One region of the Rhizobium sp. TBD182 genome, then DNA from elsewhere that is predicted to be linked to it. Evidence: predicted binding sites of a transcription regulator. Region 1 holds the regulator's gene; the other holds the start of a gene.

Region 1 (7,281 bases):
GCCTGCGGCATCCGAATCGGAATTTGCAGCTTCAGCCTTCGGCTCTTCCTTCTTGGCGGAAGAAGAGATGTCGGCAGCGCTTTCGCCTTCCTGGATGAGAACGGCGATCGGCGTGTTGACCTTGACGCCTTCGGTGCCGGCGTCGATCAGCAGCTTGCCGATAACACCTTCATCCACAGCTTCCACTTCCATGGTCGCCTTGTCGGTCTCGATCTCGGCAATCACGTCGCCGGATGTGACCTTGTCGCCTTCCTTTTTAAGCCATTTGGAAAGCGTGCCTTCCTCCATGGTCGGGGAAAGGGCGGGCATAAGAATTTCTACTGGCATGGGTTTCCCTTTCCCGATCAGAGCAGAATGTCGGTGTAGAGCTCGGATACATCCGGCTCTGGGTCGTTCTGGGCGAAGTCTGCGCTATCGGCGACGATATCACGGACATCCTTGTCGATGGCCTTCAACTCGTCTTCGCTTGCCCAGCCCTGCTCCAGAAGCCGTGCCTTGACCTGCTCGATCGGGTCATGTTCGGAGCGCATCTTCTGCACTTCGTCTTTCGAACGGTATTTCGCCGGGTCGGACATGGAGTGACCACGGTAACGGTAGGTCAGCATTTCCAGAATGATCGGACCCTTGCCGGAGCGGCAATGTTCCAGCGCCTGATCGGCGGCTGCCTTTACGGCGCGCACATCCATGCCATCCACCTGGATGCCGGGAATGCCGAAGGACTGGCCGCGCAGCGAATAGTTCGACTGTGCGGTGGCGCGGGCGGTCGAGGTGCCCATGGCGTAACGGTTGTTTTCAACGATATAGATGATCGGCAGTTTCCAGAGAGCGGCCATATTGAAGCTCTCGTAGACCTGACCCTGGTTGGCGGCGCCGTCACCGAAATAGGTCACGGAGACATTGTCGTTGCCGCGATATTTATTGGCGAAGGCAAGACCGGTCCCGAGCGAAACCTGCGCACCGACGATGCCGTGGCCGCCGTAGAAATGCTTCTCCTTGGAGAACATGTGCATCGAGCCGCCCTTGCCTTTCGACAGGCCGCCCTTGCGACCGGTCAATTCGGCCATGACGCCACGCGCGCTCATGCCCAGAGCCAACATATGGCCGTGGTCACGGTAAGCGGTGATGACCTGATCGCCTTCCTTCTGAGACATCTGCATGCCGACAACAACGGCTTCCTGACCGATGTAGAGGTGACAGAAACCACCGATGAAGCCCATGCCGTAAAGCTGGCCGGCCTTTTCCTCGAAGCGACGGATGAGAAGCATCTCACGATAGGCGTGAAGCTCTTCTTCCTTCGAAAAGTCCGGGCTGTTCTTACCGGTGAATTCGCCTGCAGCCTTTGCCGTTGTCTTTCGGCCGGATACGGACGCGGTTTTTCGCGGCGCCATTCATCCCTCCCTGAGTTGCCGTTTGAATGGATAGATTGGCGCGTACCATATGCAAGAAAATGCCATGCAGCAATGCTTTAAACGCATGGCACATATTCACGCTAAAGTGCTGTGAATAAATCACAAATCATTAATTAACTTGATTTCGGTTAATTAGAAGTAGGTATTCATGATGACAATTTCGTCCGTACGGGACATATTCAACTGATAACGGGAAATCTCGTCAATCATGTCACGTTCGAGAGAACCGTCGCTCAATAATTCGACCTGCCGCTCCAGCGCAACGCGCGCCTGCGTCAGCTTGGCAAGCTCTGCCGTTCTGGCAATACGCTGCCGCTCCAGCCGCTCCGTCGCCTGAAGGCCGAAGTCGCCGTGGATGGAATGATACCCGAAATAGGAAAGAAAAGCGATCGTAATGGCCGGAACGATCAAACGGCCGAATCGTCTCTTTTTATGATGTCTGGTCCACATGCCGGAGAGAAGCCTTAAAACGCATAATGTGAGTCTCGAGACTAATGCGGATTGTTTAACTATCCGTTGACCTTAAATTCCGGGCGACTGATAGACGCAAAAAAGCCCGCCAGAGGCGGGCTAATAATGACGACGATATCAGAGAGAGTTCGTTATGCCGAGCGTGATCCGGCATCAAGCCACAGCGCGTCTTCGCCGTGAAAAGAGTCCTTTCAACCCAGGGACCTGGGCTGACTGAACCCCGGATCAACTCGGGAGTGAGCAGTGCGGATAAACCGCCCATCCCTGAGACTGGCCCGCCAGGCGGCGGGCCATATCGCGAAACCCGAACGCGGATTATCCGCGCAGGATCGAACGGCCGGCGTAAGCAGCCTGCGGGCCCAGCATTTCTTCAATGCGGATAAGCTGGTTGTACTTTGCGAGCCGGTCGGAACGGGCAAGCGAGCCGGTCTTGATCTGACCGCAGTTGGTTGCAACCGCGAGATCGGCGATGGTGGAATCTTCCGTTTCGCCCGAACGGTGCGACATGACGGCGGTGTAACCTGCCTTGTGCGCCGTTTCGACTGCGTCCAGCGTCTCGGAAAGCGAACCGATCTGGTTGACCTTGACGAGGATGGAGTTGGCGACACCCATCTTGATACCGTCGCGAAGGCGGGCGGAGTTGGTTACGAAAAGATCGTCGCCCACCAGCTGGCACTTGTTGCCAATGAGATCGGTCAGCGCCTTCCAGCCATCCCAGTCGTCTTCAGCCATGCCATCTTCGACGGAGATGATCGGATATTTCGCCACGAGCTCGGCCAGGTATTCGGCCTGCTCGATCGGCGAACGGGTCTTGCCTTCGCCTTCATAAACGTAATTGCCGTTCTTGAAGAATTCGGTCGCCGCACAGTCGAGACCGATGAACATGTCGTCGCCTGGACGGTAGCCAGCCTTTTCGATCGACTTCATGATGAAATCGAGTGCTGCCGGCGCGCTTTCGAGACCCGGTGCAAAACCGCCCTCATCGCCGACATTGGTGTTGTGGCCCTGTGCGGACAGTTCTTTTTTCAGCGTATGGAAGACTTCGGAGCCCATGCGCACGGCTTCGCGAATGTTTTCTGCGCCGACCGGCAGGATCATGAATTCTTGGAAGTCGATGGGGTTATCGGCATGCGCGCCGCCGTTGATGATGTTCATCATCGGAACCGGCAGCAGATGCGCGTTCGGGCCGCCGACATAACGGTAAAGCGGCAGGCCGGAGGCTTCAGCGGCAGCCTTCGCAACGGCGAGCGACACGCCGAGGATGGCGTTGGCGCCGATGCGCGACTTGTTCGGCGTGCCGTCGAGCGCGATCATCATCTGGTCGATCTGGATCTGGTTTTCAGCGTCGAAACCGCCAATCGCGTCGAAGATTTCCGTATTGACGGCTTCGACCGCCTTTTCCACGCCCTTGCCGAGATAACGCTTGCCGCCATCGCGCAGCTCAACCGCCTCATGCGCGCCGGTGGAGGCGCCGGAGGGAACGGCGGCACGGCCCATGGAGCCGTCTTCGAGATAAACGTCGACTTCAACGGTCGGATTGCCGCGGCTGTCGAGAATTTCGCGCGCGATGATATCGGTAATGGCAGTCATGGTCTCTCCCTTGGGAATGGAACAGATATTTTCCGTCGCCTGTCTTAGACGATGGCGAAGAAATTACAATGACGGTGGGCAGCGGAAACGGCCCGCCCGCCATTAAAATCGATTGGCACAAAAGTGCCCGCCGTCACGGTCAGCCGATCAGGCTTTCGTAATCGCGTCGAAAGCCAGAAGCTTTTCGAGCAGTTTCGGCATGTCCTTCAAGTGGACCATGTTAGGGCCGTCTGACGGCGCATTGTCCGGATCCTCATGCGTCTCGATGAAGAGGCCGGCCACGCCAACCGCAACGGCCGCACGCGCCAACGTCTCGACGAATTCGCGCTGGCCACCTGTGGAGCCGCCCTGCCCGCCCGGTTGCTGCACCGAATGGGTGGCATCGAACACGACAGGTGCGCCGAGCGCTGCCATGATCGGCAAAGAGCGCATGTCGGAAACCAGCGTGTTGTAACCGAAGGACGCGCCGCGCTCGCACAACATCACATTCGGATTGCCGCTCTCATTGAGCTTGGCGAGCACGTTCTTCATGTCCCAGGGCGCCAGAAACTGGCCTTTCTTGACGTTGATGACGCGGCCGGTTTTGGCGGCAGCAACGAGAAGATCGGTCTGGCGGCTGAGGAACGCCGGAATCTGCAGCACGTCCACCACCTCGGAAACGATGGCGCATTGCTCTTCCGTGTGGATGTCGGTCAGAACAGGAAAACCGAATTCCTTTTTGAGATCGGCAAAAACCTGCATCGCGTTATCCAGGCCGATGCCGCGTTTTCCGGAAAGCGAAGTGCGGTTCGCCTTGTCGAAAGAGGACTTGTAGACAAGCCCTATTCCCAGCTTGTCGCAAAGCTCCTTCAGGACGCCAGCGATCATGAAGGCATGTTCGCGGCTTTCCATCTGGCAGGGGCCGGCAATCAGCGAAAACCGCTCGGTATTCGAGAAGGAAACCTTGCTGGCGCCATCGCCGGCGGTGACTTTAAGATTGTTCGTAACGCTCATCATTTTTCCTCGAAGGCGAAGGCAACACCCTGACCGGGTGCTGCGGGCACCACCAGACGGCCGTCCGCTTTTGCGCAGGACACGCCATTAGCAGCAAGCACCGCCTCTGTCACGGCAAGATCGTGTGACGAAAAGACAATGCCCGCGCCGCGCAATCCGCCTTCGTTGCCATCCTGAGCATTCAGGGCCTGCCCGCTGAAAGCCGGTTTTCCGGTCAATCTGATGCTGGCATTGCCGGTCGCGAAAACCATATCACCGCCCGGAGACCATTTGCCTTCACAGCCAAACACCGTCTCGATCAGGCCCGCCACCTTCATATCGCCGCCGGTAAACAGGACGATTTCACTGAGGCCGGTGACACCATTGGCGTGGCGCTCCAGCATGGTGCGATCGCCCGGAAGGGCTTGAACCCGTTGACAACTGAACAAAAAGAAATCCGCGGCCGCCCCGCTTGCAGCAAAAGCAAGCCGGAACGCCGCCTCGCCTTGCGAGCCATCCGGCATCCGAACAGGCCGCGAAAACTCGAAAACATCGCCCGCCGAAAGGCCGGCTGCCCGAAACCGCTCATGGTCAACCAAGGCGTCTTCAGTCCTGGCGACAAGAGCCGAAAAACCCTCCTGCCCGTCCCGTTGCCGGAAGGCCACATCCCTGCCAGTGAAAACATCACCCCTCTCTATTGACGCATTATATTTAGCCGGATCAGTAATTGCGAGCGGCTCCAGATAGGTGCCATCGGCGAAAAATACGCAGGCATTTTGGGTGCCGAAAGGATGCAGAGCCTCCGGCGCAACCGTAAAGCCAAGACTGACGAGGCGCTTCACGGCGACGCCTATGACTTCCACGGGCAAAACGAGATGGTCAACGCTATAGGGTTTCGTCATGAAAATGTATCCTGCTGGCCTTCCGCCCGGAGCATGCCGGGACGGTTTCGACCGCACAAAAGCACAATTGCGTGCTATGAGGCAAATCATCACAGCAACAGATGGCACCTTCACGAAATTTTAGGGGATTGCAGAACACATATGGAACATATAGTGTTCGTTCTGTATTTGTTTCGCGACTTCCACTACGATTCTAAAGGGTGTTTTCCTCATGCTCACGCGCAAACAGCAGGAATTGCTTCTCTTCATTCATGAACGAATGAAAGAGTCCGGCGTGCCGCCCTCCTTCGATGAAATGAAGGACGCACTCGATCTTGCTTCGAAATCCGGCATCCACCGCCTGATAACCGCTCTCGAAGAGCGAGGATTCATTCGTCGGCTACCGAATAGAGCTCGGGCGCTGGAAGTCATCAAGCTGCCCGAGGCTTATACGCCGGGTGCAAGGCCGCAGCGCGGCTTTTCGCCAAGCGTTATCGAAGGCAGCCTTGGCAAGCCCAAAACGCCGGAACCGGCCCCTGCCCCCAAGACGCCGGCCAATGATCTGGGCGGCGCTGTCACCGTGCCGGTCATGGGCCGCATCGCTGCGGGCGTACCGATTTCCGCCATCCAGAACAACACCCATGATGTGGCCGTGCCAGTAGACATGCTTGGCACGGGCGAACATTACGCTCTTGAGGTCAAGGGTGATTCGATGATCGAGGCCGGCATTTTCGACGGCGACACAGTCATCATCCGCAACGGCAACACCGCCAATCCCGGGGATATCGTTGTGGCTCTGGTGGATGACGAGGAAGCCACGCTGAAGCGCTTCCGCCGCAAGGGTGCCTCCATTGCGCTCGAGGCGGCAAACCCAGCCTATGAGACCCGTATCTTCGGGCCCGACCGGGTTAAAATTCAGGGCAAGCTGGTGGGGCTGATCCGCCGCTACCATTGATCTTATCGAACCGAACGTATTCACGTTATAATAGGCGTCATCGTGAAGATGGCGCCTATATTGGGTTTGGCTTTTTCCAAACGTGGCGGGCTTTTGCGGGTGCACGAGGATATGCGCCATCCAGCCTATGCGCGTTGCCCTTTCTAAACTGAGTTCCTGCTCCATAAAGATGCTTCGGTTTCGCTACAGGCGTGGTGGCGAATGGGCTGCTCGCTGTAATTGTCGAAGCGATCCCATCCGCTGTTTTTTAGCGACGTTGTTCTGTCGTGTTGCGCAGTCAGTTTTAGTCGTCACCAAAGGGTGACTTATCGAAGGCGCGCTCTCAGCGGCCCCACATCACCATTCATCAACGGCGTTTATGGGAGCCATGGATAATTTTCGATATTCCGTGAACGCTTGGCAGGTGTAGAAATACGCGTCATATCCGGGAGATACGCCATGTACGATCTTTATATAGCCAACAAGAACTATTCTTCATGGTCGCTGCGGCCGTGGGTATTGATGCGCACGCTCGGTATCGCCTTTGATGAAAAGCTCATTCCGTTCGGCGAAGGCGTATCCTTCTCCTCCTTTTCGCCGACGGGCAAGGTGCCCTGCCTGGTCGACGAGGGTATGACGGTTTGGGAAACGCTTTCGATCGTCGAATATCTTGCCGAAAGACACCAGGGTGTCTGGGCAAGCGACAAGCATGCGAGGGCCTGGTCGCGTTCGGCCGCAAGTGAGATGCATGCCGGCTTTTCCTCGCTTCGCAATCTCTATCCCATGTCGGTGGGCATTCGGGTCAAACCCAGGAGCGGCGATGCCGGGCTTAAGGCCGATGTAAAGCGGATCGATGCGTTGTGGAGCGAGGGTCTCACAAAATTCGGCGGGCCATATCTTGCCGGTCAAAAGTTCACGGCGGTCGATGCTTTTTTCTGCCCGGTTGCATTCCGTTTCCAGACCTATGGCAGCGCGGATCTTTCGCCAGCAGCGAAAGCCTATTGCGACCGGCTGCTCGCCCTGC
Region 2 (7,281 bases), 650 kb from region 1:
CCAGTGGCCACCGATCTCGGGATCGCTTGCACCACCGTCCGTACCCGTAACGCTCGGGTTTTCAGGATAGGTGCGGCAGAGTTCCGGATGGTTGGCGGCGCAATGGTAGCACTCGCGGTTGTTTTCCCAGACGAGCTTCCAGTTACCCTTTTCGATGATCGTGCTTTCATGCGCGACCTTGGCTTCCCAGATGCGATGCGGCGCCATGTAGCTTTCGACCTCGGCGCGCATCGGCGCGAAATCGGCGGGCTGGTCTGCCAGGCAGATGAAGACGTAACCGGCAACGGTTTCGCAGTGGACCGGCTTCAGGCCGAATTCAGCCTTGTCGAAATCATCGCCCATATGGCGGGCAAACAGCAGCTTGCCGTCCAGATCGTAGGTCCACTGGTGATAGGGACAGACGAGGCGTGCGGACTGGCCCTTATGTGAAGAGCAGACGCGGGAACCGCGATGGCGACAGGAATTATGGAGGGCGCGAATCTGTCCATCGCGACCGCGAATGATGACGACGGAATAGGCGCCGACCTGAACGGTGATGTAGTTACCGGCCTTCGGCACTTCGCAATCATGGCCGACAAACAGCCAGTCGCGGTACCAGATGGTTTCCATGTCCAGATTGAAATAATCCGGGTCCGTGTAGAAAGACTGTTCCAGGCTGAAGCCTTCGCGGCGGTTCTTCAGCTGACGCAGTACGGTATCACGCAATTCCATGGCCAAATCCTCGATCAAACCGCCCTGCCCCACACCATTTATCGGACTGCGGAAGTGTGATCCCATCTAAACATCAGCGTTCATTTGCGGTAGCGCAGACAGCGACATCGGCTTCCGCATTGGCGACAAATTGCGACATGCGCCAATGGCCTTTGCACGCCATTCCGCTGCGAAATCCGGCAGCTATTCCCCGTCGGAAACAACGTCGCAATATGACGCATGATGTCGCGCAGCTCCCTCTCTACCCGTTAAAAAACGGGGGGTGTGGCGCAACGGAGTTTTAACATGCCCTAAACTATATTGCCTGATCGACAACAACGAGGGCGTTCCGGGTGGAGAAGGCGACACGCATACGTTATTTCGATGCCGGCAAACATTCGGTCACGCCGATACGTTCAAAGACCGCGCATTCGGATTTCCTGCGAACCGGGCGCATCAGCCGCTACGAAGAACGCTGGCTGCCGAGGGAACGCGTCTATTACAGCCATGAAGAAGTGGCGGCGATGACCGGACGCAAGCTCGAGGCTGCTGCCGATGCCACCCATAGCCGTCTCAATGGCTTTCACCAGTCCATCCGTTTTCCCAAGATGGTTTTCCACCATCTGCTGGATGAGCGGCCGCATCTCGGCTATTGCCATGTCACGGCAGCGAAAACCAGTTTCGACGCAGAGCGCCATGTGCTCTGGTCATTCTATTTCGCGAATTTCTTCGCCGAGTTGAGCGGGGCCGAGAACTTCTTCGAAAACATCGATGCGCGCTATTCGCGGATGTATTTCGCAGTCGCCATCAACGCGCTTCCAAACAAGAACGTCGCCATCGATACCTCCTTCCATCGCGGCGGCCTGCTGTTCCAGACCCACGACCCGCGCGTAGCGCTCAAAAACGTGCTTATGCTCGGCGCCCGCTCGGACGAGATGCGCAAGATCATCAAGGCAATATAAAAGCCACGATAGCGCTTTCCATAAGGCCCTGAAATACGCTATTGACGCCCTGAAAGGCAGCATCATGGCGCGTCATATCGATATCGAAAACGAGCGGGAAACCGCCTTGCAGGCGGCCGTCGAGGAGCTTTCCCGCGGCCAGCCAATCGCCCTGCCCACGGAAACCGTCTACGGCCTTGCTGCGGACGCAACCGATCCGGCGGCCATTGCCCGCATTTACGAAACGAAAGGCAGGCCGCAGTTTAATCCGCTGATCTGCCATATGGCCGATATCGCCATGGCCGAACGTTATGCGGTTTTCGATCCCGTGTCGCGACGCCTCGCAGAAACCTTCTGGCCGGGCCCGTTGACGCTGGTTCTGCCGCTGAAACCGGCAAGCGGCATTCACTCACTCGCAACGGCCGGGCTCGATACCGTCGGCATTCGCGTTCCGCAGGGTTTCGCCGGTGATCTGATCCGCCGGTTCGACAAACCTCTTGCTGCGCCCAGCGCAAATAGTTCCGGCAAGATCAGCCCCACCAGTGCGGCCCATGTCGAGGCCGATCTCGGTAACAGGATCAACCTCATTCTTGATGGCGGTGCTGCCTCCGTCGGTGTCGAATCCACCATCGTCAAAGTGGAAGACGACGGGCGGGTGCGGCTGCTTCGTCCCGGCGGCATCGTCACCGAGGAGATCGAGCGCATCACCGGCACCCAGCTCGAACGGCCGGAAAAGGCATCAGCCGCCATCGAGGCACCCGGAATGCTGGCCTCGCATTATGCGCCCGGTGCAGCTGTTCGCCTCGACGCGACATCCGTTTCTTCCGACGAGGCACTGATCCAGTTCGGCGGCATCGCGGTTGAGGGACAAGAGACGGCCCGTACCGTTCTCGACCTCAGCCCTTCCGGCGACCTTGCCGAGGCGGCCGCCAATCTGTTCGATTATCTCAAAGCAGCCGATGCGAGCGGTGCCGCGACAATCGCGGTCACAACCATTCCCGCCCACGGTCTTGGAGAGGCGATCAATGACCGCCTTTCCCGCGCTGCCGCGCCGCGAGGCTGACGGTATTTCACCATTTCGCCCACCGTTTCAAATGACAGCGAGACGCCAATGACAATCGCAGCCCCCTCCTCCGACATCCTCGACCGCTTCACTGCCATTGTCGGCGAAAAAAACGCGGTGCGCGACGCTGTGGAAATGGCGCCGCGTCTTGTGGAAAATCGCGGGCTTTACCATGGTGCGTCACCGCTGCTGCTCAAGCCCGGCACTGTCGAGGAGGTTGCAGCCATCCTGAAGCTCGCCAGCGAAAGCGGCACGCCCATCGTGCCGCAGACCGGCAATACCGGCCTTGTGGGTGGCCAGACGCCGCGTGCTGACGGAACCGACATCATCCTCTCGCTCGAGCGCATGAACCGTATCCGCGACATCGATCCGGTCGCCAACACCATCGTTGCGGATGCCGGCTGCATTCTCGACGACATTCACAAGGCCGCATCGACCGTGGAGCGGATGTTCCCGCTGTCGCTCGGCTCGCAGGGCTCGTGCCGCATCGGCGGTAATCTGGCCACCAATGCCGGCGGCACGGCAGTTCTCGCTTATGGCAATATGCGCCAGCTTTGCCTGGGGCTTGAAGTGGTGCTGCCGACAGGTGAAATCTGGGACGGGCTTCGCCGGCTGAAAAAGGACAATACGGGTTACGATCTGCGCGATCTCTTCATCGGTTCGGAAGGCACGCTCGGCGTTATCACCGGTGCGGTGCTGAAGCTTTTCCCCGTGCCGCTCGGCCATCAGGTGGGTTTTGCCGGTCTTCGATCCACTGAGGACGCGTTGAAGCTGTTCGAAATGGCCTCGAACCTCTGCGGCACAGCGCTGACCGGTTTCGAGCTGATGCCGCGCATCGGCGTGGAATTCACCGCCAAACATATTCCCGGCGTGCGCGATCCGCTACAAACGCCGCATGACTGGTACGCGCTCATCGATATCTCCACCTCCGCATCGGCTGAGACGGCTGAAACAATGATGCAATCGCTGTTGGAGCGCGGTTTTTCCGCTGGGCTGGTCGAGGATGCGGTGATCGCTTCATCGGAAGCGCAGCGTCAGGCGCTCTGGCATATGCGCGAAAGCATGTCGGATGCGCAAAAGCCTGAAGGCGGCTCTATCAAACACGACGTTTCCGTTCCGGTGTCGAAGATACCGGAATTCATGGCAACGGCGGAAAAGGCCGTTCTTGCCGCCATTCCCGGCGCCCGCGTCTGCGCCTTCGGCCATCTGGGCGATGGCAACATCCACTACAATATTTCCCAGCCGGTTGGTGCGGACAAAGCTGAATTCATCGGTCGCTGGCGGGATATGAACGAGATCGTGCACGGCATCGTACTGTCGCTCGGCGGCTCAATTTCGGCAGAACATGGCATCGGCCAGTTGAAGCGCGACGAGCTGGCCACGATCAGGCCTGGCATTGAAATGGACCTGATGCGACGCATCAAACACGCCTTTGACCCCGCCGGCATTATGAACCCCGGCAAGGTGATCACCGCCCGCTAGGGACAGCAGCTTCATCATCGTTGCATGTTAGTTGGAAGTTCTCGCCGTCCAGGCGGGAACCAGTTCCGCATTCAGGCGGCGCGGCTTTTGCGCGTGCACGAGCTGTGTCAGGCCCATGCCGGATTTTGCGATCGCCACCGCATGTTTCTTCGGCATCAGGTAGCCGCATTCCAAGGGAGGACGGCGGCGCACTATCCGGCTGAAAAAGGGCCGCTTGTGATACCGGGACGGCGAGAAACGCGCGGGCTCGGCACAGACAGCCACATATTCGAGAATCTCTTCGATCCAGCCGCTCTGCGGACGCGCACCCGGTTCGACCAGCAGGATCCAATGCCCGCGCGCCGAGCGCATGACATCCTCAATATCCCACTGCGCATAAAAACGGCAGCCAGCGGCATCGGCGACGCGCGACGATCCATCGCGCGAACCGTGATCGAGGATCACAACGTCGCTTACCAGCCCTTCCACGGCCCCGGTTACAAGCGCAGACAGCGTATGCGCCAGTTCCGGTTCCTGATCCCGGCATTCCATTATGACTGTCAACATATGCATAGCTCTAACGCATCGCACAATAAATTGCCACTGCGCTGGATGTCAGAAAATCCGCGACCGTTCAGGCTTAACTCTAACCCACCTTCAGGTGGGATTGATACAAACAAGACCCCGGCCGCGGGTCTGCCAGCTATCGATTTTGCATTTTTTGTTCTTGTAATGTTCTCGTTTCTGCGGTAGGAATTTAATCATTCGAAGAGGCAATGAAACGCCGGTTCGAGTGGAAACGGTTTAAGGGCGTTGGCTTGCCTTGAGAGGCGTGCGGCACCCTGGGAGCATCCAGATGAGAGACCATACGCTTTCGGGGCAGGCTGCTTTCCAGCCGAGCCATACGCCTGACATTGCCAATGCGTTGGCCGATGCGTCGGGCCTGCGCATCGAGATCGACCGTCGTCGCGGGCGTGGTGCCGGACTTAACCCGGGCGGGCGCTTCGAGGCCCTGCAGCGGGAGGTTTTCGACGATGGCTGGCAGACCCTCGAGGAGCTGCCGGAGTTCCGCACCGAAGTGCAGGTGGAAAAGCCGCGCAGCATCATCAGCCGCAACGAATCGCCTGACATCCCTTTCGACCGTTCCATCAATCCCTATCGCGGCTGCGAACATGGCTGCATCTACTGTTTCGCCCGTCCGACGCACAGCTATATGGGGCTTTCTGCGGGGCTGGATTTCGAGGCGAAGCTTTTCGCCAAGCCGGATGCGGCAAAGCTGCTCGAAAGGGAGCTGGCGAAGCCCGGCTACAAGCCTCGCGTCATTGCCATCGGCACCAATACCGACCCCTATCAGCCGATCGAGCGCGAATGGCGCATCATGCGGCAGATACTGGAAGTGCTGGCAAAGGCCGACCATCCCGTCGCCATCGTCACCAAATCGGCCCTGATCAAGCGGGATATCGATATTCTGGCGCCCATGGCCAAGAAAGGTCTCGTCAAGGTTGGTATTTCCGTGACGACGCTGGACCGCAAGCTGGCACGCAGCATGGAACCGCGCGCCGCCACGCCCGAAAAGCGGCTGGAAGCGGTCAAGGCGCTGACGGATGCCGGCATTCCCGTGGCGGTGATGATGGCACCTGTCATTCCCGCACTCAACGATCATGAGATCGAACGCATTCTCGAAGCCGGCAAGGCCGCTGGCGCAACGGAGGCCTCCTATGTGCTGCTGCGCCTGCCGCTGGAGGTCAGCCCCCTCTTCCGCGACTGGCTGCTGCGCAACTATCCGGACCGCTACCGGCATGTCATGTCGCTGGTGCGCTCCATGCGCGACGGCAAGGATTACGATGCGGAATTCGGAAAACGCATGAAGGGTGCTGGTCCCTATGCATGGCAGATCGGCAGGCGTTTCGAAATGGCGACGAAACGGCTTGGCCTCATCCGCCGTGGCATTCACCTGCGCGACGACATCTTCGTGCCGCCGGGAGGTGCCGGCGTGCAATTGTCGCTGCTTTGAAAATATGAGGCCCGCTTGGCCGATCGAAGGCGCATTACGATGCGCGCAACGATACCCAGCGGTGCAGACACATAAGGAGTGGTGGCCCTTTCCTGTTGAAGGAGCCATGCTCTTGACGAAATGCCCGGCGGGTTTTCCCTGGCCCGTCGGACATCACCCCCGGAACCCGCCGCCTCGCGTGCGATCGTTTTTCCTCCGCCGCCCCGTTGGAGGATCAAAGGTCATGACGACCTAAGGGGCACGGTTGGCCACGCCCCTTGACCCGGCTGGCCGCGCCCGTCATCGCCCGCTTCCGGGGGCTTGCAGGAGATCGGGTGTGTGTGCAAGTTTCTGCCGCATGAAACGCCGCACCACACCCGATTCTCCTGCCCTCTTTGATCTCGCCGATACGGGCCCCGATTTCTCCTTCGAACTTGAAGCGAGGAAGAAGGGGCTTTGGCCCGTGGCCGGCACGGATGAGGCAGGCCGGGGGCCTCTCGCGGGACCAGTGGTTGCGGCAGCTGTCATTCTCGATCCCGACAACATTCCTGGTGGTCTTGACGATTCCAAGAAACTGACCAAGCTGAAACGGGAAAGCCTGTTTCTGCAAATCATGGAAACATCGATCGTTTCCGTCGCCTCCTCTGGCCCAGGCCTTATCGACACCATGAATATCCTGCGCGCCAGCCTCGACGCGATGCGTCGCGCCGTACTCGGCCTCGAGATCTCCCCGGCCCTCGTGCTGGCAGATGGCCGCGACAAGCCGCCGGGCATCACCTGCGAGTCAAAGGCCGTCATCAAGGGCGATTCCCGCTCCCTCTCAATCGCCGCCGCTTCGATCATCGCCAAGGTGACCCGTGACCGGATGATGGAACGGGCCGGTGTAGTGCACAGCTCCTATGGTTTCGAAGGCCATGCCGGCTACGGCACACCAGCCCACCTGCGCGCCATAGAAAGCCATGGGCCCTGCCCGCTGCACCGGATGAGTTTCAGGCCGCTGAAGCAGGACTGATCGAAAACCACGATCCTGAAGCGGAGAATGCGGTCTCGCCCGGGATTTCAGCGCCCTGCCATGAGGTGACGATCTCCGTCTCCACTGGTAGAATTCTATCTCAATGCGTGGACTTGACGGG

The links. The regulator LexA, encoded in region 1, represses DNA repair genes until DNA is damaged. The targets are predictions, from matches to a motif close to TGTTCNNNNTGTGTTCNG.
Region 2: T18_RS05820 (PA0069 family radical SAM protein) is a predicted target of LexA. The motif match lies at 4,878-4,895, and genes of this name have one in related genera.

Annotation. Positions count from the first base shown of each region.
Region 1 covers NZ_BDLN01000001.1:494,385-501,665, forward strand. Annotated here, with positions in the region: gene T18_RS02550 (pyruvate dehydrogenase complex E1 component subunit beta) at 1-327, opposite strand, end outside; gene pdhA (pyruvate dehydrogenase (acetyl-transferring) E1 component subunit alpha) at 345-1,388, opposite strand; gene T18_RS02560 (FtsB family cell division protein) at 1,542-1,859, opposite strand; gene eno (phosphopyruvate hydratase) at 2,196-3,470, opposite strand; gene kdsA (3-deoxy-8-phosphooctulonate synthase) at 3,618-4,463, opposite strand; gene T18_RS02575 (VOC family protein) at 4,463-5,344, opposite strand; gene lexA (transcriptional repressor LexA) at 5,556-6,278, shown strand; gene T18_RS02585 (glutathione S-transferase family protein) at 6,717-7,281, shown strand, end outside.
Region 2 covers NZ_BDLN01000001.1:1,140,676-1,147,956, forward strand. Annotated here, with positions in the region: gene T18_RS05795 (aromatic ring-hydroxylating oxygenase subunit alpha) at 1-711, opposite strand, end outside; gene T18_RS05800 (DUF6656 family protein) at 1,044-1,652, shown strand; gene T18_RS05805 (L-threonylcarbamoyladenylate synthase) at 1,717-2,694, shown strand; gene T18_RS05810 (FAD-binding oxidoreductase) at 2,743-4,176, shown strand; gene T18_RS05815 (hypothetical protein) at 4,204-4,722, opposite strand; gene T18_RS05820 (PA0069 family radical SAM protein) at 5,012-6,169, shown strand; gene T18_RS05825 (ribonuclease HII) at 6,507-7,160, shown strand.